3 regions of the Martelella mediterranea DSM 17316 genome follow, and region 3 is predicted to be linked to each of the others. Evidence: predicted binding sites of a transcription regulator. Region 3 holds the regulator's gene; each other region holds the start of a gene.
The links. The regulator PhoB, encoded in region 3, activates phosphate uptake and scavenging genes when phosphate is short. The targets are predictions, from matches to a motif close to TGTCATNNANCTGTCAT.
Positions count from the first base shown of each region.

Region 1: Mame_RS07520 (alkaline phosphatase) is a predicted target of PhoB. The motif match lies at 1,319-1,335, and genes of this name have one in related genera.
Region 2: pstS (phosphate ABC transporter substrate-binding protein PstS) is a predicted target of PhoB. The motif match lies at 973-989, and genes of this name have one in related genera.

Region 1 covers NZ_CP020330.1:1,615,659-1,617,927, forward strand. Annotated here, with positions in the region: gene Mame_RS07520 (alkaline phosphatase) at 1-1,258, opposite strand, end outside; gene Mame_RS07525 (DedA family protein) at 1,359-2,009, opposite strand; gene Mame_RS07530 (hypothetical protein) at 2,002-2,269, opposite strand, start outside.
Region 2 covers NZ_CP020330.1:3,284,561-3,286,829, forward strand. Annotated here, with positions in the region: gene Mame_RS15305 (autotransporter outer membrane beta-barrel domain-containing protein) at 1-471, opposite strand, end outside; gene pstS (phosphate ABC transporter substrate-binding protein PstS) at 1,122-2,159, shown strand.
Region 3 covers NZ_CP020330.1:868,253-870,521, forward strand. Annotated here, with positions in the region: gene pstB (phosphate ABC transporter ATP-binding protein PstB) at 1-56, shown strand, start outside; gene phoU (phosphate signaling complex protein PhoU) at 69-788, shown strand; gene phoB (phosphate regulon transcriptional regulator PhoB) at 811-1,494, shown strand; gene Mame_RS03960 (flavin-containing monooxygenase) at 1,600-2,269, opposite strand, start outside.

The sequences.
Region 1 (2,269 bases), 750 kb from region 3:
GATTGGAATTCATCCATTCCATCGCGGCGCCGACGGCCTGGTCGAACTCGATCATGTCGATGGCGGCGCGGTCCCAGTCGAGCGGATGCGACATCTTGTCGACATTGGCGGCTTCAACCATCAGGAAGAAGCCTTCCGGGTTCTTCGAAAGCTGGTCGATGGCGGCCGTGGTCATATCCACGAGGCCGGGCTGGCTCGGGAACTTGTCGACGCTGCCCTTCTTCAGGAATTCGCGGTCGAGCGTCGAATCCATGTTGCCGGTGTGGAACAGGCCGAGCAGCTTGCCGTCTTCCGGCTTCTCGGCGGAGGCCAGTTCGTCGGCGGAGGTGACGACGGTGTAGCCGGCCTCTTCGAACATGGCGATGTAGTCATTGTCGTCCTTGCGCTTGGAACCGGCGACATCGGACTTCAGGAAGTAGGCGGAACCGCCGCCGAGGACGACTTCCGGCTGGACGTCGTAGAACATGCCGACGATCTCGGCCTTGTCGCCGCGAAGGCGGGTATGGGCGACGACGGCGGCCGGCGTCGCGTCTTCGATTTCGGCGGTGGAGACAACGCCGATCGACTTGCCGGTCTGGCGGCGCAGCGCCTCGGCAATGGTTTCGACCTTCGGGTCGTCCAGGCTGTCCGGCGTGCGGTCGGCATAGACGCCGAGCGCGTTCACGCGGGTCTTGTGGCCGGTCATGTAGGCCGACATGGTGTTGGCGGAATCGGTCGCGATCGAATGGGTCGAGGAGGTGCCGATCGTGGCCATGTTGTCGAGGTCGTCCATGTTCAGGCGGCCGTCGGCCTTGCCCTCGGTCATGCCCTTGGACATGATGCGGGCAGCCGTGCGGTGACCCATGGACATGCCATCGGCGACGAAGAAGATGATGTTCTTGGCCTTCGGCATTTCAGGCGTGTCATAGACGGTCCAGGTGACGGTCTTTTCCTCGTCGCCGGCCTTGACGGCAACGGTGTAGTCGCCGGCGTCGGCAAGGGCGAGATCACGCAGGATCAGGGCCGAGCCGAGGCTCTCGTCATTCTTGCCCTTTTCATCGGTGACGAATTCGGCTTCCTGGCCGAAGACTTCGGCATAGGGCTTGCCATTGACGGTGACGTCGATATCGCCGGCGTCATAGACCGCGTCGAGTTCGACCTTGAAGTCGAACGGCGAGGACGCCAGAACGGTGGCGCGGTCGAGCGGATAGATGGTTGCGGCATTGGCGGCACCTGCAAGGCAGGTGGCGGCGGCGAGTAGTGCGAGACGGGCGCGCATGGGAACCTCTTTGAAAGAGCGTCGGGAAGGGTTAGTGCGCTTCCGCGATAGTCCCGCCAGATAACAATCCGATGACGTTTTTGCTGCGGTTTGATGAACCTCAGTTGCGGCTTCGCCGCCCGCGCGGTTTCAGGTAACGCTTGCGCCTTCGCTTCTTGAGAGAGAAGTGCAGGACGCGGGTGATATACCAGAACAGCGCAAGCGAAATCACGCCGGCGGCGAGAAAGCCGGTGGCATTGCCGGCGACATGCGCGACGGCGATGATGTTGCGGGAGAACATGAAGCCGAGCAGGTTATAGGTCGACACCCAGACGGTCTGGCCGCAGATGGCGGCGATGGTAAAGGCGCGCCAGCGCATGCCGGCAGCGCCCGCCACCGGGTTGATATAGGGGCTGATCTGGGCCAGCAGCCAGCGCGTGAAGAAGATGGCGAAAACGCCGCGCCGTTCGAGATAGTCCTGGGCGCGGTCCACCAGCCGTTGGCGCTTGGGCCCCCGCGATGCGAACCGCGCCAGATATTTCGCGCCGCCCTTTCGCCCCACCCAGTAGCCGATCTGGTCGGAGGTGCTTGCGGCGGCGAGGCAGGCAAGAATGGTTGGCAGCATCGGCAGATCGCCGGAGGCGGCCAGCGACCCGCCGAACAGCATGATCACGGCGGCGGGCATCGGTATGCCGAGGCAGGCCAGAAACACGATGAGCGCCATGACCGGAATGCCGTAGACCGGCACCAGCGCCAGAAACTGTTCATTCATCGTCGCCGGCCCGTTCGTGCTCGTCGAGGGCTTCGGCGATCTGTTCTTCCAGTTCCTCCAGCGTCTCGCCGCGCTCGCGCGTGATCCGCCAGAGCGGCAGGCGGCGGCTGTGTTCCGGATCGAGGCCGAGCGCCTCGGCGAGTTCGTGGACGGGGATATTGTTCACCATCGCCACATGACCAAGCGTCATCCAGCTCTTCAGCTCCAGATCGCGAGGACTGTGCCAGTAATAGACCGCAAGCACGGTCTTGAGCGCGAGG
Region 2 (2,269 bases), 2.3 Mb from region 3:
GGCTGTCGCGAGGACCCCACCCCGCACCTCGCCGCCGGAAAAGTTTGCGGCTACCGCACCATCGCCTTGAAGCACAACCGGCCAGTAAATCCTGTCGTAGCTGTCGGCGTTGAGGGTCAGTGCATTACCGCCGCTCGAAGTGAGCCTAACCCCTCTTGTATTCAAGAAGCCATTGCCGATTCTCATGCTAGGAGAATCAAGAGTAACGGTCGCACCCTGCAGGTTATTATAGGTGATGCCGTATGGTTCGTTGTCGGTACAATTGATCACCGCGTTGGGACCACTCGCCACCCCGCACTCGTTCGCCGCAAATGCCGAGGAAACGCCCGTACCGAAATAGGCGGCTCCGGACGACAGTGCGAGCATGCTGAGCGCGAGCACCGATGCGGTTGCGCGCGGAGCGTAGCTCGCTGCGTTACCCGCGACCTTCGTCATGCGCCCGCCGCGCACCTTCGCTTCAAACAATGTCATGTAGTCCCCCACTAAAGCTAATAAGCTGATTCCTGATTTAGCGAGATGACATTAAGCGAACAGAAATACAAGCAAGTTCGATAGCAGTCGCTAACATTTAAAGAGGGGAAAGAGGCTGGGAGTAGCGAAGCTGCAACAGATTGCAATCACAGGGTTGTGCAGCAAAAGCCCAAAACCATCCCTGGTGGCAATCAACGGCATGCGCGCCGAGAATTTAATCAAATGATTGAATTTAGGGGATATTTGCAGGGCAGCGTACCGATCCTGCGCAGCGCCGATAGCGAAGGTAATCCTGCTACACACTCAACCGATGATCAACCCACAGTTTCGACAGATGATGTTGCGTGTGAAACCGTCATAACTAAAGCGACGGCGAACTGATTGACCGCGCGTGGGGCCGCTGCGGCCTTGCCGGGCTTTGCCCAAGCCCGGCATGTCTCCAGGCGCCAAGCGCAGTCCAGAGGAAGCCGACCGCAGAACAAACTCGAAAATCGACCTTTTATGACAGTTTTATGACAGTTATTTGAATATTAAATAACAACGCACCGGTAAATTTCGGGAATTATGAAATTTTTACAACAATATATGCTTACATGACTTTCGTTGTTATAGCACTCCCGTTTTCAACCAAACCTCAAAAGGGCTATCTGATGAAAATCGGAAATTTTTCCAAGGGCGCTAAGGTTGCTGCCGTTGCCGTCGCCATGGCCGTCTCCGGCACTTTCGCTCACGCCGCCGACACGTCGCTGACCGGCTCGGGCGCCTCCTTCCCCTTCCCGCTCTATTCGGCCTGGTTTAAGGATTTTGGCCAGAAGACCGGCATTGAAGTCAACTACCAGGCCAAGGGTTCCGGTGGCGGTATCGAAGACTTCACCAACCGCGTTGTCGACTTCGCAGCCTCCGACGCCGCCATGAACGACGAAGAAATCGCCAAGATCGACGGCGGCGTCGTTCTGCTGCCGATGACGGCCGGTGAAGTCGTTCTCGCTTACAATCTCGACGGCGTTTCCGAACTGAAGCTGCCGCGCGACGTCTATCCGAAGATCTTCCTCGGCGAAATCACCAAGTGGAACGACGAAGCGATCGCCGCCGCCAATGAAGGCGTCGAACTCCCCGACGAAAACATCACCGTTGTCGTTCGCTCTGACTCGTCGGGCACCAACTTCAACTTCACCAACCACCTTGCTGCCATCTCCGAAGAGTTCAACAGCACTGTTGGCGGTGGCAAGACCGTTCCGTGGCCGAAGGCTTCGAACTTCGTTGCCGCTCCGGGCAACCAGGGCATCACCGCCACGGTCAAGCAGACCCCCGGCGCGATCGGCTACATCGAATATGGTTACGCCCAGCAGACCAACACGCCTTACGCCATGCTGGAAAACCAGGCCGGCAACTTCGTGAAGGCTGGTCCGGAAGCTGGTTCCGCCGCTCTCGCTTCGGCCGAGCTCGACGCAAACAACGTTGCTTTCATCACCGACCCGAAGGGCGAGCAGGCCTACCCGATCGCCACCTTCACCTGGATGCTGTTCTACAAGTCCGGCCAGGACGCCGACACGGTTGCGGCTCTGAAGGAAATGGTCAATTACGGCCTGACCACCGGCCAGACCATGGCCGACAAGCTGGGCTACATCCCGCTGCCGGAAAACATCATCGAAATCAACAAGAAGTCGCTCGAAGAAATCGGCGGCTGATTTCGGCACTTTTCGATTGTTCGCCGGGGCGTAACGTGTTGCGCCCCGGCTTTGTCAAATTTCAGCACAGCTTAAAACCTTGATGCTCGTTATCCGTCAGATCGCGGCCA
Region 3 (2,269 bases):
TCACCAATCCCGCGGACCAGCGCACCCAGGACTACATTATGGGCAGGTTCGGTTAAGGAGACGCACAGATGGCACACTCGCATATCATATCGGCCTTCGACGAGGAGCTGAAATATCTCCAGCGCCGGATTTCCGAAATGGGCGGCATGGCGGAAGAGATGGTCTCGCAATCCGTCGTGGCGCTGGTCAACACCGATACCGAACTCGCCGAGAAGGTGATCGCCGAGGATCTGGCGCTGGACGAGGCCGAGCGCGAGGTCGGCGAAAAGGCGATCGTCACCATCGCGCGGCGCCAGCCGGTGGCGGCGGACCTGCGTGAAATCATGGGTGCGATCCGCATCGCCGCCGACCTCGAGCGCGTTGGCGACATGGCCAAGAACACCGCCAAGCGGGTGATCTCGGTGCAGGGCACCGGGGTTCCGCGCAAGCTCGCCCACGGCATCGAGCACCTGTCGGAACTGGCGCTGCTGCAGCTCAAGGAAGTGCTCGACGCCTACACCTCGCGCCAGGCCGACAAGGCCAATTCGATCCGCGAGCGCGACGAGGAGATCGACGCGATCTACACCTCGCTGTTCCGCGAGCTTTTGACCTACATGATGGAGGATCCGCGCAATATCACCACCTGCACGCATCTTCTGTTCTGCGCCAAGAACATCGAGCGCATCGGCGACCACGCCACCAATATTGCTGAAATGATCTACTACATCGCCACCGGCTCGCAGCCACAGGGAGAACGCCCGAAGGACGACATGTCGCCCTCGGTCGGCTCCGGCGAGAGCAAGTCCTGAAACCATTTGACAGAGGCACGAGATGGTTCCGAAGATTGCAGTTGTCGAAGATGAAGAAGCGCTGAGCGTCCTGCTGCGCTACAACCTTGAATCGGAAGGCTATGAAGTCGAGACGATCGCGCGCGGCGACGAGGCCGAACTCAGGCTGCAGGAGCGGGTGCCGGACCTCCTGCTGCTCGACTGGATGTTGCCGGGCGTTTCCGGCATCGAGCTTTGCCGCAGGCTCCGGATGCGGCCCGAGACCGAGCGTCTGCCGATCATCATGCTGACGGCGCGCGGCGAGGAAAGCGAGCGGGTGCGCGGTCTTGCGATCGGCGCCGACGATTATGTCGTCAAGCCGTTCTCGACCCCGGAACTGATGGCCCGCGTCAGGGCGATCCTGCGGCGCGCCCGGCCGGAAGTGCTTTCCAGCGTGCTCAAATGCGGCGATATCGAGCTTGACCGCGAGACCCACCGCGTTCACCGCAAGGCCAAGGAAGTCCGCCTCGGGCCGACCGAGTTCCGGCTGCTCGAATTCCTGATGACCTCGCCCGGCCGGGTGTTCTCCCGCTCCCAGCTTCTCGACGGTGTGTGGGGCCACGACATCTATGTCGACGAACGCACCGTCGACGTCCATGTCGGGCGTCTCAGAAAGGCCCTCAACTTCTCGCAAATGCCCGACGTGATCCGCACCGTGCGCGGCGCCGGCTATTCGATGGAGGTGTGAGGGGCCGCATGGCCCCGCCAATCTCCGCCCTTGAGGGCGGAGATTGCGCGCCGGAGCGTCCATTGTACCGAAGTCCGGGCGATCCCGTGTTTTCGGCGACCGGGATCAGCGGACTTCGAAACCGCGGTAATTGTCGTCGCGGATGGCGTTCATTTCGGTCATGTAATTGCCCATGCCGCCCATGTACCACATCGAGGTTCTGGGCTTGCCGGGAATGTTGGCGCCGTTGATCCAGCTGTCCGTCACTTCGAACAGCGTGCCGGCCATGCCTTCTTGGCACACCCGCACCCAGTCGTCCTGGGCCTCTCTCGTGGTCTCGATGATGCTGTTGCCTTGTTCGGCCTTCTCGATCAGGTCGCACAGGAAGTCGACCTGCCATTCATGCACCAGCGGCTGGCTGGTGAACGGGCTGAAGGGTCCGAATACCATCAGAAGGTTCGGGAAATCGGCGATGGACATGCCGGCATAGGCGCGCGGACCGTTCTTCCAGGCATCCTTCAGCCGTACGCCGTTGCGCCCGATCGTGTCGATCTTCAGATAGTTGCCGGTCATCGCGTCGAAGCCGGTCGCCATGATCACCACGTCGAGTTCCAGCTCCTTGCCGCCGACGATCAGCCCGTTTTCGGTGTATCGCTCGATCGGCTCCGCCTTGACGTCGTGGAGGGTGACATTGTCGCGATTATAGGTCTCGTAGTAATTGTCGGCGGCCAGCGGACGCTTGGCGTAATAGTCGCGTGGGGTCAGTTTGCGGGCGACTTCGGGGTCGGTGACGATG